Regions from separate parts of the Paenibacillus residui genome, predicted to be linked through region 1. Evidence: riboswitches for the same ligand, from Rfam matches in the RefSeq annotation. Region 1 holds a riboswitch; each other region holds the start of a gene.
What was found. Region 1 has a riboswitch for cyclic di-AMP ahead of ACFQ03_RS07410 (KamA family radical SAM protein). Riboswitches for the same ligand answer to the same signal wherever they lie in the genome.

Region 1 (4,214 bases):
ATACAAAAATCAGTGAAACCAAAGATATTCAAATTGACGGCATCCCCGCAAAACAAGCCGTTATTTCGGCCGAGATTACCGGTATCAAAGTCCGTTATTTGATTACATACCTGGAGAAAGGCAACCGTTTCTATCAATTGGCTGCCTGGACATTGGATGAACGCTATGATGAGTACGAGGAAGAATTTACTAACGTCATTAATTCTTTCCGGGTTCTGAAAGATGATGTTGAAACTACGGCCGGGAACGGTTCGGATTCCAAGACGAGCGGCAAGGATGTCGTACTTACCGATAGTGCAGACTTGACGGAAATTACACTGCCGGGCGGGTGGACGGAAGCTAATGGGCTGAACGACGAAGCCGACCTCCAAGCCCTTAATCTCTCTGCAGGAAACGAGAACTATCTGATGGTTCTTAACGAGCCCAAGACAGATTTCGACGACGGATTTACGCTGCAAGAATACTACGATTTGATTATGTCCATGCAGACAGACGGTTCTCTCATCGGCAACGCCGTCCATTCCGATCCTGTTGAAACAGATATTAACGGTAACAAAGGCATCCAGTTTGAAGTCCGGGGAGAAGTGGATAAAGTCAAGATCGCTTATCTGTTTACACTGGTAGAATCCGAAAACGGCTTCCACCAAGTAATTTTCTGGACGAATGCCAATAAAATGGATGATAACAAGCAAACTTATATCGACGCAACCAACACGTTTAAAGTTAAGAAGTAATTACACTAACCGGTGAGCTTTCGGAATCGATGCGGGAGCATTTATGGCTGCACGATATCCGGCAGTCCGCGGAATTTATCAAGCAATGGCACTTATTAAATCATTAGCAGGAGCGAAGGGGCGTACCAACGCCCCTTCGCTCTTTTTTCCGGGTGGAAGATTAATCCCGGCTCCGAAAACGCGATGAAGGCGCCTGCCTCAGTCCGGAGCACAGAACGCCTTCGTATTCATATCACTGCTATATTAATTATGACTGGGCTACTCTTGCTCTCCTTCTTTGCGGCATGTCGGGGAGCTCATTGACAGAGACCACCTGATCGGTTTTCTTCCTGGGCTTCTCCCAATACTGTTCATTGCCCGGCAAATCATCGAACCAGGCCGCATCGTCAGGGCAATCCAATACCATAAACCGGCCATAATGCCCCTCTCGGGATTGGTGATATTTCAAATACGCTTTGCCGTCCTGAATCGCCAAAATTTCAATTTTGCCGGAAGTATGGCTCATCGAGAGGCGCACACGCTTACCCAATCCGGAAGTGAGAGCTTTGGCTTCTTCCACGATCTCGTAAGCCCGCTTCAAGGGGAGTACAAAATCTTTGTTACCGGCAACCGGACGGTTGATAAAGAAATAATACGGAGTGACGCCCGCCCAGGATAGCTGGTCTAACAATTCTCCCAGAACGACAGGGTCATCGTTAATTCCTCTCAGCACCGGAGTCTGGTTGACAACAATGGCTCCTGCTTCATGAAGCGCCTGAAATGCCCGTTTCGCTTCCGGTGTAATTTCCCGCGGATGATTAATATGAGCCATTACATATATTCGTTGTTCAGGAGTCGAATAAGTCCGAATCGTATCCAGCAATTCCTGGTCTTCGTATATCCGCATTGGGTTAAAAACGGGGATTTTGGAGCCGAGGCGAATAATTTTGACGTGCTTGATTTCCCGAAGCCGTTGGAAAATCATCTTCAGCTTGGAGGTGGCGAGAATCAGACTGTCTCCGCCTGTCAGCAGGACGTTGTTGATTTCGGGATGCCGGGAAATATATTCAATTCCCGGATCTACATCCAGCATCGCCTCTTTGACATCGTTGCGGAATAGCCGTTTGCGGAAGCAATATCGGCAGTAAGCGCCGCAAACCTCCGACACAATCAACAGAGCTGTTGTCTTATACTTGTGCTGGCAGCCGGGAACCACATAATTCGTGTCCTCGTCGGAAGCATCCCAGCGGCCGTATTCGAGAAGCTCTCCTTCATTGGGAATTACCAGCTTCTTAATGGGATCATGGGGATCTTGCCAATTGATTAATCCTAAATAATAGTCGTTAACCCGAAAAACGAACTTCTCCGTTATTTGCTTAAGCTTTTGTCTCTCTTCCTCCGGTATAGCCGTTATCTTGTCGATATCGGTGATATACTTCGGCTGGGCCATTCCAATTCCTCCTTTATTCTGTTCAAGTCGTGTCTCTTCCTATCTTAGTAATGAGCAGGAACCAAGAGCCTATAGGCGGAGGTTCGCTTAGAATCGATTCTTCGGTATCCACGTTCAACACCCCATTCCAATCAGTGTATAAAAGCAAAAATGTCCCGCCCTGACGGAAAGCCCATCTCTGTCAGCGGCGGGACCCTATACACAAAAAGACCCTACAAGGGTCAAAGTGTAAGCAAGTTTGCTCCTATATCAGTCTTGACCCATCCACTGCAGACGAGGTTAGCTGACGGGCTCGGGAAGATGGTTCCCTACATTCGTAAAGCAATGATTCGCCCCAATAACTGGTTCCCCCGCTTTCCGATGTGATAATCGGAAATTAAGCGTAATCAAATTGTATAGCAGAATAAGGAAATTGTCAACCATTAAGCCTTGACAACCATCCTTTACAAAATCGGCCATCCCCTTCCTTTTACTGCTCAACGCCATTATCCCCTCCCCTAACTGATTGATTTTTTGCCCCTCCCTCGCCGTTATCTTCTCCGCTCCTGCATGACTCCGCGATAGCTAGACCCATTTCTATCACGAAATCTCTCATTATTAAATACTCTATTACTATTAGATAAATCTATTAAATTGCTTTATCAAATTTTGAGGACGGTGGTTTGTATGATTCATCCGGATACGGAGCTTCGCTTCGTTAACGAAAAGATAGGGCTCGGCGTATTCGCGACCAAATTTATTCCTAAAGGAACTATTGTTTGGGTATTGGATGACTTAGATATGATTCTGGACGAGGATTACGTCGATTCTCTGGAACCGCTGCGGCGGGATATCGTCTACAAATACGCCTACCAAAATGAAAAAGGAGAATATGTTCTGTGCTGGGACCACGGAAGATACATCAATCACAGCTTTAATCCTAATTGTATAGGAACGGCGTATGAACTGGAATTAGCGGCGAGGGACATCCATCCCGGCGAAGAGTTAACGAGTGATTATGGAATTTTGGGGGATGAGGAGCCCTTTGTATGTGTGCCGGAGGAAGGCACCTCCCGGACTATAGTCATGCCCGACGATTATTTGCATTATTACCGGTTGTGGGATGAGATGGCCGCGGAAGCCTTCAAATATTTTAATCAGGTGGATCAGCCTCTGAAGCATCTCATTCCCCGCAAATTCAGAAAAAAAGTCCATGCCGTCGCCGCAGGCCTGAGACCGTTGGATTCAATCCTGACTACGTTTTAGCCTTATTCGGCCTGGCTGGAATTTGATGAAAGAGGTGAACGATATTGGCAACTAACTTGGTGATAAGCCTGCTCGGAAGCAGCGGAGGGGTAGCCAAAGCATTGCTTGCCTTGTTAAATCATTCCTGTCAACACGCTTCCGCCCCACTCCACTCCCTTCTTCAGAACAGTCAAATCCATTTGATAGATATCCGGCAGAAACCATTGAATCATTACCGGACAAGATATCCGTCCCTGGCTGACAAACTGGCCGTACATTCGTTCGATTTGGCAGACACGGACCGCTTTAAGGAGCATTTGCTCCATACCCGGACCAATCTCGTTATTGATGTCTCCTGGGCCGATACCGTCGGCATGCTGGAATGCTGCAATGAATTCGGCATTTCCTATATCAACTCGGCTCTGGAAAATACTTGGGTGGACGAAACGGAGGCCGTGGAGAGATTCACCCTGCTGGAAAGATATCGCATTGTAGATGAAGCAAGGGATAAGTATACAAATATGAAAGGAATTCTGTGCTCGGGAATGAACCCGGGGGTCGTCCAGTGGATGGCCATAGAGATGATTAACCGTTACCCCGATGAACGTCCGCTCGCTTGTTATATAGTAGAACAGGATACTTCCTTCTATAGAGATCCGTCCGTCATTCAAGCCAACACCGTCTACTCCTCCTGGTCACCTGAATGTTTCCTTGACGAAGCCATATTAAATTACCCGGTGTTTATGAAATGGCGTTCTCCTTTCGTCATTTTTAGAGAAGTGTACGAGCTGGAGTTCAAGGTCACCCTTGGGGACAAAAGCTTCTAC
Region 2 (4,214 bases), on a different contig from region 1:
CCAGCGACCTGAGCATATCTTCATCCGTAGAATCGGCTTCAACGGTATAGGTCAGCTCTCCGCTCATTTCATTAACGATTTCCTCGCACTTGTCGATCCCCAGTACCTCGTATCCCAGTTTCACCAGCTCTTTAGCCAAGCTGGATCCGAATCGGCCCAGTCCGATTACCACATACTGATTTCCTTCCATGGTTTCAAGCTCCTATCCAATCGTAATTTTGCCTTCCGGGTACCGGAACAATTCTTTCTCTTTCTTCGGATTTAGTGCATAGGCTAATGTTAGAGGTCCAAGCCGGCCAAGAAACATTAGAAAGGAAATGATGATTTTTCCGATCGTCGACAGCTCCGGAGTCAACCCCATAGACAATCCAACCGTACCGAAGGCTGAAGTAACTTCGAACAGGATCATCAAGAATTGATGGTTCTCCGTAGTAGACAACACCATGGCCGAAATGATAACGATAACCAGGGCGAACAATGTTAGCGTAATGGCTTTATAAATCCGGTCCTTGGCCAGCCGATGGCGAAACATGACGATGTCGTCCTTGCCTCGAACCATCGCTATCATGGCCCCGATCAGGATAGCGAAGGTCGTTGTCTTGATACCTCCCCCGGTCGAACCGGGCGAAGCCCCGATGAACATCAGAATAATCAGGAAGAATTGAGTGGCCTGTCTGAACGAGCCGACATCGAGCGTGCTCACTCCACCCGAGCGCGGGGAAACCGCGTGGAAGAAGGAGGCTAACACCTTGCTTCCTCCATTAAGAGGCCCGAGCGTAGCCGGATTAGTAAATTCGAAGGTGAAGATGACCACCGCCCCTCCGACTATAAGAACCGCCGATGTGAACAGAACTACTTTCGTATGCAGCAGAAGCCTCTTCCGCTTCTTATATTCCATCAAGTCGGACATCACGATAAATCCGATTCCGCCCAGAATAATCAGGGCCATAGCTATAATGCTGACGATCGGGTCGTTCGTAAACAGCGCGAGCCCGCTGAATCGGCCGCTGACTCCCCCGAATAAATCGAAGCCGGCATTATTAAACAACGAAATGGCATGAAACATTCCGAAGTAGACAGCTTCCGCGAACGGAAAATCAACGGACCAGCGCAAAGTAAGCAGGACGAAGGCCACGAACTCTATACTCAGCGAGTAAATAATGATTTTGCGGATGAGGCGGACGATTCCTTCCATGCTGTTCTGATTGAGCGCCTCTTGAAGAATAAGCCGCTCACGGAGCGATATTCTTTTTTTGAGCACCAGGGCAAAAAGCGTCGACATCGTCATAAAGCCCAGGCCGCCAATCTGGATAAGCAGCATAATGACCATCTGGCCGAAGACGGAATAGGTCGTCGCCGTATCCACAACTACGAGCCCCGTCAGACACATGGCTGAAGTAGCCGTGAACAATGCATCCACGAAGGGCACGGAACGGCCGTCAACCGACGCCATCGGAGTCGTCAGCAGGATGGTTCCTATCAGTATAATGATGATAAATCCGGAAGCCAAAATTTGCGGCGGATGCATTTTCGTAAACAATCGTTTCAGCAACGTTCATTCTCCTCTGGAAACAAAAAAAGCACTGGAAAACCAATGCTTTAGGCGTATGGTATCCTGACAGCAAGCCTACGAGGTTAGCTGACGGATTCGGGTGTGCAGGCACCCTATTTGCATTGGAACTAGCAAAATTCACCCCAGTTAAATGGTTCCCCCGCTTTCTAAAAGAAATTCGGCTTCTATTTAATTGATAACGATTATATCCTGCTTTTGGTCGGTATACAAAGTCTGTATTTTAGGAAAAAATCATGCTGTAAGGAAGTATTCGGGCAAAATGGTCAGGCAATGCAAGATTTCATTTTATTTTCACGCGATTTCCTTGCCTTGCATTGAATAAGACGAGTCGTTTCTTGAAGCTATCAAGCGGTTTCCGTATTTTCGATAACGGTGAAGAGACACGGCCCAAGCAGAGGTAATCACTGGAAACAGGCCGTTATCTATGGTACTTTGGAATGAAGAAGATTATTGCGGAGGAGAATGCCCGTGGTTCCACACAGAATAAACCGTCCTCTTATTTGGCTGGCCATTATCGGCATAGTGTTATACTTCGGCGTCATCCTGATCAACCTGCTTCCCGGCGTTAACGGCGTAGAGGAAGAATTGTCCGGGCCGAAGGTGACTGAAGAGCAAGCGGCCGACCTGGCCCGGCAATTCGTCCACACCAAACAACCGGACTACACCCCTAACAAGATCAATATTATTTATCAGTCGGACAAAGGCTTGAGCGGTTATTTGCAAAAAGCGAAGCTGACCGAGGAATACAGCACCCGGTATGGAGACAATTATCCTCTCGATTATTGGGAAGTTCAAATGTTCGATTCGAGAAATCGTCTGAATTGGATCATTTTTGTCGGATTGAATGAACCCAAGGTGACGGCATGGAATCAGAAGCAAGCGGCCCCTGCCTCCTCAGGCTCTCAAGAAAGCCGGCGCTTGCTGGCCGAAAGCTTCCTGGCCGAGAACGGATATGATCCGGCGGATTTGCAGCTGATGCAAGGGTCCCGAAGCAGCCTGCTCATGTACGAAAGTGCCAAGGAGAGCATCGGCGAATCCAGGCTGCAGCTCGGAGTGGCCGTAAGAGGAGAGGAAGTTGTAGGCTTCGTTCCTTCCTTCTCGGTTCCGGAAAGCTTCCGCCAATGGCTTGCCGGGCAGGAGCGGTCTGCCGGCCTGATGTCTTATATCGGACTGGGCGGCATGTTTCTTTTGAGTATTGCGGCCTTGATCCTCGTTATTATTAACCGGAAGAAGGTCCGGTTCTCGCGGGGAATCCTCTTTGCTCTTATTTTCGCCGGGCTATACGGCCTTCACACGATAAATAGCTGGCCGGGAGCAAGCACACAAATTCCTCCGGAGGATGCCGCTATCTTCAACGTAGTCTATATTGTGTTTACCTTTCTAATTATTGCGCTGCTGGCGGGCGCACAATATTTTGCAGCCATATCCGGTGACCAATTATGGAGAGCGCAGGGCTGGAATCCTTGGCCAAGATGGCGAGATTCCAACTTTGGGGAGGATATGTTTTACGGAATGGGCCGAGGATATTTGCTCTGTTTGTTTATTCTCGGGGTACAGCAGGTTCTGTTCTTCATTGCCGGCGAAGCCTTCGATTCATTCGCAGTCAACGATCCGACCCAATCCGTGCTCAACATGTATTGGCCCGCCTTATTCCCGCTTCTTGCGTGGATGGCGGGAACCTCCGAAGAAATTATGTATCGGCTCTTCGGCATCGCCTTGTTTCAGAAGTGGTTCCGCCTCCGCTTCCTGGCAGTCCTGGTGCCGAGCATCATTTGGGCCTTGGGCCATACCGGCTACACGATTTATCCTAGCTACACAAGGTTGTTCGAGGTGGCCGTGCTGGGGATCATCTTTGGATACATTTTCCTGAAATACGGCTTGATGACCGCCATCTTTACCCATGTCACGATGGATATTATTCTGATGGCTTTGTCACTGATGACGACTACACCCAGCACATCGAATATTCTGATCGGGGTTGGGTATATCCTGATGCCGGCTATAACCGGATATATATTGATGTGGATCCACAGCCTGTTCCGTAAACGATCGGGCCCCGCGTCTACGGTATAACCGGAATCGGCCGAGAGAATTCCCGGATCCCGGAAGGCCGGTCAACGATAAACGGCTATTCCGTCCTTTGGACAGACGCGTTTAGGTGAAACTTATCTTTCTTATATTTCAAAAAAAAGTGCACCTTAAACCCTGTTTTACAGGGATCATTAAAGGTGCACTTTTTATATGCATTAAGCCGTTTAATCAAAGACGACTGAGTCGCCCTCCTCCTCGGTCTTCTTGTCCTCGCGGAGGGATGAAAGAATAGTTTCCGCCAGCTTCTCACCGATGCCTAACGGGCGAAAATCCTCAACGGCCGCTTCTCTTATTTTTTTCAGGGAGCCGAAATGCTTCAGCAGCAGCTTCCGCCGCTTCTCGCCAATACCGGGAATGGCATCCAATTGGGAGGCCACCATCGATTTGCCCCGTTGTTCGCGGTGGAAGGTAATGGCAAACCGGTGAACCTCATCCTGTATGCGCTGGAGCAAATAAAATTCATGACTGTCGCGCGGAAGCGGAACAACCTCCGGAGGATCTCCGGTCATAAGCTGGGCCGTTTTATGCTTGGCGTCCTTGACCAGCCCGC
Region 3 (4,214 bases), on a different contig from region 1:
TCTTGTATTTCATTGGTGAACGCGCCTGTCCAAAGGACAGTGATAGCCGCTTATCCTTTCGCCAGGAATATTAGGATCTGCGTTTCATCCTCGATATGCTCCGTTAGGAGCTTTTTTTAATTCCGGGGCTCCCCGCTAAGTACCCGGAATAAGCTTCGAAGTGGTTTTTACAGGGCTCCATGGATGTCCGTTTCCATTTTGCTTGTCTTGTCATATTCTATCATATTCATGCACGGTAATCGCTGTAAAGCATAGAAGAGGCCATAAGGAGGAGATCTGATGTCCGCAGGGGTGACCGTATGGTTTACCGGACTATCGGGAGCGGGCAAAACTACGCTATGCGGGCTTGTAAAAGCCGGATTGATTGCTGCGGGTGCCCGGGTCGAGGTTCTGGATGGAGATGACGTGCGCAGGCATCTGGCTCCGGATTTAGGCTTTTCCAGAGAGGATCGGATGAAAAATATAGAGAGAGCGGCGTTCGTCGCCCGGCTTCTATCTCGAAACGGAGTGATTGTGCTGGCTTCTTTCATCACTCCTTATCAGTCTATGCGAAATTACTTGCGGCAAGAGCTTGACCCCTATATTGAAGTTTATGTCCGCTGTTCGTTGAAGGAATGCATCCGCAGAGATGTTAAAGGGCTTTACCGCAAGGCGCTGAGGGGGGAGGTGCCTCGATTTACCGGCATCTCGGATGAATATGAGGAGCCGGTAAATCCGGATGTCACAGTGGATACCGAACAATGCAGCAAGGAGGAAGGGGCACGGCTGATCCTGGATTTTTTGAGGAGACGGTCCTTTATATAACAGTTCTCTCCGGCATCGATATGTAATCGGAAATAAAGGCGGCAAGCCGCTTGGAACGGGAGGAGGACAGGATGGAAGAGAAGGAAAAGCCAATTTTGCTATACATGCATATTCCCAAAACAGCCGGGACGACCATGTATACTATTCTGCTAAACCAGTACAGGGCCGAGGAACTGTTAACCTTTTATTATCAATGGGATGATTATGTCCGGGCTGCAAGTCAATTGCCGGACATGATTAGGGGTTCCCATTCGCAGGTGAAATGTATATTTGGACATTTTTTTTTCGGTCTTCATGCCTATATTCCGAAGCCGGCGATTTATGCCACCATGCTCAGAGAACCGGTGGAGCAGGTGCTTTCCCTGTACTATTATATTAGAAGGGTCCCTGAGCATCCGCTGCATTCGCAAGTCGTTCAAATGAGCCTGGAGGATTATTTAACGAACAATAAGACCTATTTCGCCAGTTGGAATCCGCAAGCATCCCAGCTCGCCAACCCCTTTATACCCGATTTGGATAAGGCTATAACCCATCTGGACACTTTCTATGCGTTTGTTGGAATTACGGAAATGTTTAACGAAAGCCTGTTTCTGATGAACCGTTTATTCGATTGGAAGCAGTCTTCTTACCAATACTGGAACGTCACGGAGAAGAGACCGCAGCAGCAAAATATCCCGCCGGAGCTTATCCAATTGATTCGCGAAAAAACGAAATTGGACGGCGGGCTATATCATTATGCAAAGCTTCGGCTGGAGCAGAAGCTGGCGGCCTTGACTCCGGAGGAAATGAAGGAACTGCAAATTTTCAAGGAACAATTGGAGAATAGGAAAAAGACCTAATAATACCAGTAGATCCATAAAATTCACATTTATAGATATGTGGAAAATATTTCACGGTATGCATAATTACGTGATGTGTAGCGCATACATTACCGTTTGCCAAATTCTGTGGATGTTCATTCCAATACGAGTATGGTAGCCTCCTTAATGCCAAAACTTATCGGTTATGAAAGATAAGTACGGGGGATGTTTTTTGCGGAAAAAGCTTATATCGTCTTCCGCTTGGGGTGAAGCGTCGACAGACGCGGGGTTGTATCCTCAATCCTAACCCGACAGCTAACCTCGTCGGCAGTACTTAAAGGAGAACCTTGTCTATGAATCGATTGATTTCCAAAGTCCCGTTCCGAATCATTGCCGTGATCACCGTTGCTATCAGTTTGGCTACGACCGTATCCGCCGCCTCCCTGAAATGGAACGAAACCGAAGCCCATGGAACGGATCCTCGGGAGATGAAGTTCGCACAGTGGGTTAAAGCGCCGCAGCCTGTTCCTGCGGAGCAGCAGGCGGATCAACCGCAGGGGGATGCTTTAGCGGCTGCAGCACCCGAAGCGCCGGCTCAGGAGGAAGCTCCGCCCGTTCAGCAGAGTTCGCCCGCTCCCGCTGTCCATGCCCAGCCTTTGGCCGCATCCACTCCTAAAGCCAAAGCGGACAAACCGAAGCAGGAGGAGAGCAAATCGGCTCCGGCGATGCGCGCTGTACCGGTGAAAGCAAACGTCATCGTTACTCCGACCGGGCAAACCTTAACATATAAGAAAGCAATTCCTGCGGTAGCGTCTGCCTATACGGCATCGGCCGAGGAAAACGGAGGCTACGCAGGACGTGATTATTTCGGAAATCCTCTGAAGGTCGGTAGTATTGCAGTGGATCCTGCCGTCATCCCGCTGGGGTCGAAGGTCTTTATTACCGGCTATTCCTATGACGGGCTTCCGGCAGGAGGAATGGTAGCTACAGCTACCGATATAGGCGGTGCGATCAAAGGAAACCGGGTGGATGTTTTCGTTCCCGATTCCCGGCAGCAGGCGATGAAATTCGGCAAACAAAATGTGCAAATCTACATTCTGGATTAAGTAAACAGCAGCCGGAGTCCCTCTTCTTCCGGCTGCTGTTTCTATAGCTCCTGTACATATCATTCAAACGATTGGTTAACCGATGGAAAACCCGCACTATTTGCTCTTGGACATGTTCAGCAGCTGGGGAATCGTAACAAGCTCATAACCGTCCGCCTGCAGCTTCTCGATAATTCCGGGAAGGGCCTCGATAGTTCCCGATAGGTTCTGGCCGTCGCCTCCTGCGGAATGCTGAAGGATAATAGCTCCCGCATGCGCATGATTAAGAATATTGGCGGAAACCTGCTTCGCGTCAAGCCCTTTCCAATCCAACGAATCTACATCCCAATTGACGATCAGAAATTGATTCTTAATCGCCCATTGAAGCTGTTCTTCATTTATCGCTCCGTAAGGAGGGCGTATATATTTCGGTTCATAGCCGATCAGACGGCTGAGAATGTTCTGGGTCCGATTGATTTGCTGTTCAAAGACGGTGACCGGCAGCTTGGGAAAATTCGGGTGATTGTAGGAGTGGTTTCCTATGACATGCCCTTCCTTAGCAATTCGTTTCACGACTGCCGGATTGGCCTCCGCCCGATAGCCGACCAGAAAGAAGGTGGCTTTGACATTGTACTTCTTTAGAACATCCAATACTTGCGGAGTGAATCTTTGGTCCGGTCCGTCGTCGAAGGTCAGAGCGACCTTCTTTCCTTTGGAAGAGCCCTTGAGCCGAAAGGAATCGGGATATTTAGCCCTTAATTCGGACAAGGTCAGTTGAGATGACGTGCCCGAGGATTGTCGGGTCGTTTTTTTCCCGGCCGCGACTTCACCGGACTGCTTGGGCAAAGGCTTGGGCTTGCTTAATTTAGCTTTCTCCTTATGCTTGTCCGGCTCAGACGGTTGAGGAGCCTGCGCTGCAGGAACGGGAGGCTGCTCCCGGACAGACGGCGATGCTTTCGGTTCAGCCGGTGAACGGTTCTCCTTGCCGCCGGTTGAAGGCTTCGGCGGTTCTGTTGCGGGCGGAGCGGGATCTGCCTGTTTCTCCGGAACGGGAGAGGCTGCGGGCAGTTTAGGAAGAACGGCCTGCTCTTGTGTCCGTTCAGAGTTCTGTTCGACTTTGGACAGGAGCGAATCCGTCGTATCCGGTCCGAATGGCTGCGAGCTGTTATCTTTTTCCCTGCCGATACCGCATCCGTAAACAACGATGAGCAGCAAGCTGAGTGCAATTAGATACAGATGGCGGCGTTTCATAGTTTCTTCCCTCCGATATTTTTCATATTCTATTATTTTGTTATGACCAGGGGGATTTATCCGTTAAATCATAAATTGGCAAAAGAATACAGCCGGAAGGATCGGTAAACCGAATTCCACACGGAAACTGAGCTGAAGGATGCCGCCACGATCGACGGCTGCGGACGATTCAGGTATCGGATGCAGAATGGTATGGCTGTCAAGGTTATTCGCTTGACAACAATAAACGGGTCGGTTACAATAAGCAAAGTGTGTAAAGTGTTTTTCCTTGACG
Region 4 (4,214 bases), on a different contig from region 1:
CGAATCCGGCGGCGGAATTCGCTGAACAGATGGATTCGGTCGTGGAGGCGTGCTCAAAGGCAGGCATTGAAATACACGGGATGATCGGTACCCTCCAGCTTCGGGCTGAAGATAGAGCAAGTCTTCCTTTCCAATCCAGGGAGGCGTACTGCGTCGATTATGAAGGAATTTCCAATTGGGACGAGCCTTTGGCAGGCCGCCGCTATGTTCTGGATCCCTCGAATCCGGATGTTGTCTCGTTCATTGCCGGCCGCTGCAAAGATATGCTGGTCAAGCATCCCGGATTGGCAGGGATTCATCTGGATTTCATCCGTTTCTATCATTATGAGAGCCGCTTGTCTATCGATACGAATCAGGCGGGGCATTGGACGGTTATTCCCCGTGCCGGGGAGCCTCTGAAGCTGACGACGGCGAACGGGACGACAACTACCTTCTTTGTGGAACAAGCCCTCAATCATTATAATGATCCTCCAATTGGCCGTCATTTGCATCTCAGACGTTCTTACCATTATTGCTTCTGCGAGCGCTGCCTGGAAAGGTTGGCACGGGAGTTTAATCTCTCGATCCCTGACGAGTTGGAAGAGACCCGGCAGCGGGCGGATTGGATTCTGAAGCATCATGCGGAGGATTGGTATGCGTTCCGCTCCTCATTGATTACCGGAGTTGTTCGAAATATCCGGCGGGAGATCACGGCTCAACGCAAGGAAGCGCAGCTGTCTGCGGCAATCTGGTACAATTCGCCTTACGGAAACGAACTGAGAAATGAGCCTTTCCATCCCGGCAGTGAATATGAGCAGTTCGGCCAGAAATGGTGGGAGTGGATCAAGGAAGGGCTGATGGATTTTGTGTGCCCCATGAACTATTGGCTCACCCCCGAAAGCTTCGGACAGATCATCCGGGAGCAAATAGCCCGTTCCGAAAATAAAGTGCCTCTATATGCAGGGCTGCTGCGGTCAGACGAATTCCCGATCGATCAACCTCTTTGGGAAAAATATAAGCTTGTCGCTCAAGAAGCGGGGGCTGCCGGAATCAGCTTCTTCTCTTATGGAGGCTGGAAAGACCTGGACTCATGATGAAAAAAAAGAGACCGGACGCATAAGCGTCGGTCTCTTTCGTTTTGGTTATTTTATTAACCGATAAATTCTTGTACCCATTCCCCTTGGTAATAAGCTACGCCTATTTTGGTGAAATTAGGACTCATGATGTTCTTTTTGTGGCCCGGGCTGTTCATCCATGCATTCATAACTTCCTCGGGTGTGCGTTGGCCTTTGGCAATGTTCTCTCCGGCATATGAATATTTGATGCCGTAAGTGTCCATCATATCGAACGGAGAGCCGTAGGTTGGCGAATTATGGTCAAAGTAATTGTTATGATACATATCTTTGGCTTTATCCAACGCCATAGCGGAAAGTGCGGAATCCAGCTGCAGAGGCTTCAGTCCGGCCTTCGCCCGTTCCTGATTCACCAATTCTGCTACTTCTTTAGCATATTGAGAAATATCGGATTGACCTTGGTCAGGTTGAGTCGGGGCAGGTTTGTTGCCCTGATCGCCTTGGTTTGGCTGGGTCGGTGCAGGCTTGCTTCCCTGATTGCCTTGATCCGGCTTGGATGGTGCAGGCTTGCTTCCCTGATTGCCTTGATCCGGCTTGGATGGCGCGGGCTTGCTTCCCTGATCGCCTTTATCCGGCTTGGATGGCGCGGGCTTGCTTCCCTGATCGCCTTTATCCGGCTTGGATGGTGCAGGCTTGCTTCCGTTTCCTTTGTCAGGTATAGGATTGCAAGAGAAATCAAACTTAAATCCGTCTTGTCCTATAATGATAAATTTGCTGAACTTGGGATGATTCTTGAACAAGGATTCAAGGTCAATCCCGTACTTCTTGGTGATATGGTTTACTGCATCACCAGAATGAAATGTTTGCGGAGCAGCGAATGCTGCATTGGCAGACAACATAGTCCCCACGAGCAAAACTCCGGAAAGAGCAACTTTCTTAATGTGTTTCTTCATGGTGTTCAGTTTCCTCCTCTTTGTTTGGCCTGCGAAGTTAGCTGACGGGTTCGGGTCAAAGAGTAATCGCCCTACGGCTTGCAAAGCCGCTTCACCCCCACTATTGGTTCCCCCGCGCACTAGATTGTGCTTCGGCCGAATTTCTACTAGATTGTAACATGCTAGATTAGCCCTTTCATTCTACAATGTTTGGTAATTCATACAATTGCCCTGATACGGTACATGATTTTCCGCATATGAGAACACATTAAATACATATACCTCAATCGTAAAAGATCATCTTATGTGGCGAACCGGCAATAATACTTCTCTTCCATTTCAAGGGCAGGACGGATGCTTATATGTATGGATTAAAAGCACTTATTCTGTATGCAAGCTACGGGGACGGCCATCTCCAGGCGGCACGGGCTCTTCAGGAGACTTTATCCCGGAGGGGGTTCAAGGCAGTGAAGCTCGTGGACTTATATGGGGAGTCGTATCCATTTTTGGACCGGGCTGTTCAACAGTTCTACAAGATGTCTTCCCAATATTTCCCGTACATCTATGGCTGGATATATAGATGTACCCAAAATATGAAGCCTCAGCGGATGCTGAACAAAGGGTTGAAAGCATGGGGGGCCAAGAAGCTGATGCAGCTGATCTCCCGGGAGAAGCCGGATGTTCTCATCTGTACTTTTCCGATGCCTGCCATTCGCGGAAGAAGCGGAGCTAACATTCCTACGTTTACGATCTTGACGGACTTCGCTCTGCACAACCGTTGGATATACTCGGAATATGACCTGTTGTTCGTAGCCACCCCCGACTTGAAGAAATCCATTCTCGAGCAGGGAATCGATCCCGGACGCGTTGCCGTAAGCGGCATACCGATCCGTTCCTCCTTTCCATCCGTACATCTCAGGGAACAAACCGTGTCCGACCGGGATCCGGCAGCTGCCCGCACTTTCCTCCGGGTCCTGGTAATGGCCGGCGCCAACGGTATTCTTCGCAATTTATCCGAGGTGATTTCCCTCATTCGCAGAGAACTGAAGGATGCCCGTATAGCTGTCGTATGCGGAAGAAACCGGGCCCTGTTTAACTCCATCGCAAAAAATTTCGGGAATGACCCGAATGTGGAGATTTACGGCTTCGTTGAACAAATGGCGGAATTGATGGCCTCTTCCGCATGCATAGTGACCAAAGCCGGAGGAATCACATTAACGGAAGCTCTCGCCTCCCGCCTTCCCATTATTGTTTATCGCCCCCTGCCGGGGCAGGAAGCGGATAACGCCCTGTACCTCCAGAGTCAAGGCGTAGCAGCGATTGCCCGCTGTCCCCGCGAGTTAGTCAAGCAGATCGGAATGATGACTTCCTTAGACCGATCTGAACGGGAAAGAATGGAAGCCAAGATGAAAATGTTAACCGGAGAAAGCTTAGACGAACATATGAAAGCGTTGTGGAATGCTTCCGATTCGGACCGCTTCAATTTCACCTATGACCGATTTGCGGGCTGCGGCGGCGCTTCGGATAAAATCACAAATCGAATTCTTAAGGAGCTTACCTCCTCTCTCAATTTAAAGACAAATTAAAGACTTGTCATTTAAACATACGCTCACTAAAATACAATTACGTAAGCGCTTCATCATTAAGTCAAGGGGGTATTCTGAATGAACAACCCGTCGCAACTGCCAGATCGCAGAACATCTTCCTCGTCCTTAGCCCGGTGGCTGGGCACATTAGGCCCTTCCCTGATTACAGCGGCACTGGTCCTCGGGCCTGGGAGCATCACGCTTACCTCCAAGCTGGGCAGCATTTATGGCTACGATCTGCTGTGGGTCATGGTAATATCGGTTTGTTTTATGTTAGCCTTTACCGAAATGAGCGCCAGAATCGGGATGGCTGCGAACCGTTCCCTATTGTCGGTTATTCGTGAGAAATGGGGTAAAGCCGTTACAGTCGTCATCGGGATCGGTGCTTGCCTGGTCACCTCTTCCTTTCAGGCGGGAAATTCCATCGGTTCGGGGCTGGCCATTGCCGATCTGACCCAGACTTCAACGCCGGTATGGGTGATCATTACGACTTTGCTTGGCATGTCTCTGCTCTTTACCAAAAATTTCTACAAAGTGTTGGAAAAAATGATGCTGGTTATGGTCGCTCTAATGATTATTTCTTTCCTGTTGACCCTAATCATGGTCAAGCCCAGTATCGGCGGCATCTTGAGCGGATTAGTCCC

Region 2: linked by a shared signal. The riboswitch ahead of ACFQ03_RS03040 (TrkH family potassium uptake protein) and the one ahead of ACFQ03_RS07410 (KamA family radical SAM protein) in region 1 are both predicted to bind cyclic di-AMP.
Region 3: linked by a shared signal. The riboswitch ahead of ACFQ03_RS00100 (3D domain-containing protein) and the one ahead of ACFQ03_RS07410 (KamA family radical SAM protein) in region 1 are both predicted to bind cyclic di-AMP.
Region 4: linked by a shared signal. The riboswitch ahead of ACFQ03_RS05315 (CAP domain-containing protein) and the one ahead of ACFQ03_RS07410 (KamA family radical SAM protein) in region 1 are both predicted to bind cyclic di-AMP.

The regions. Positions count from the first base shown of each region.
Region 1 covers NZ_JBHTIU010000027.1:66,564-70,777, forward strand. The annotation lists gene ACFQ03_RS07405 (PsbP-related protein) at 1-734, shown strand, start outside; gene ACFQ03_RS07410 (KamA family radical SAM protein) at 982-2,163, opposite strand; cyclic di-AMP (ydaO/yuaA leader) riboswitch at 2,417-2,556, opposite strand; gene ACFQ03_RS07415 (SET domain-containing protein) at 2,830-3,408, shown strand; gene ACFQ03_RS07420 (S-adenosylmethionine decarboxylase related protein) at 3,450-4,214, shown strand, end outside.
Region 2 covers NZ_JBHTIU010000008.1:216,727-220,940, reverse strand. The annotation lists gene ACFQ03_RS03045 (potassium channel family protein) at 1-190, opposite strand, end outside; gene ACFQ03_RS03040 (TrkH family potassium uptake protein) at 203-1,528, opposite strand; cyclic di-AMP (ydaO/yuaA leader) riboswitch at 1,611-1,746, opposite strand; gene ACFQ03_RS03035 (CPBP family intramembrane glutamic endopeptidase) at 2,042-3,646, shown strand; gene uvrC (excinuclease ABC subunit UvrC) at 3,829-4,214, opposite strand, start outside.
Region 3 covers NZ_JBHTIU010000001.1:14,910-19,123, reverse strand. The annotation lists gene cysC (adenylyl-sulfate kinase) at 280-804, shown strand; gene ACFQ03_RS00105 (hypothetical protein) at 876-1,643, shown strand; cyclic di-AMP (ydaO/yuaA leader) riboswitch at 1,782-1,949, shown strand; gene ACFQ03_RS00100 (3D domain-containing protein) at 1,958-2,710, shown strand; gene ACFQ03_RS00095 (polysaccharide deacetylase family protein) at 2,807-3,940, opposite strand.
Region 4 covers NZ_JBHTIU010000016.1:39,294-43,507, forward strand. The annotation lists gene ACFQ03_RS05310 (hypothetical protein) at 1-1,073, shown strand, start outside; gene ACFQ03_RS05315 (CAP domain-containing protein) at 1,130-2,005, opposite strand; cyclic di-AMP (ydaO/yuaA leader) riboswitch at 2,017-2,152, opposite strand; gene ACFQ03_RS05320 (MGDG synthase family glycosyltransferase) at 2,347-3,570, shown strand; gene ACFQ03_RS05325 (Nramp family divalent metal transporter) at 3,649-4,214, shown strand, end outside.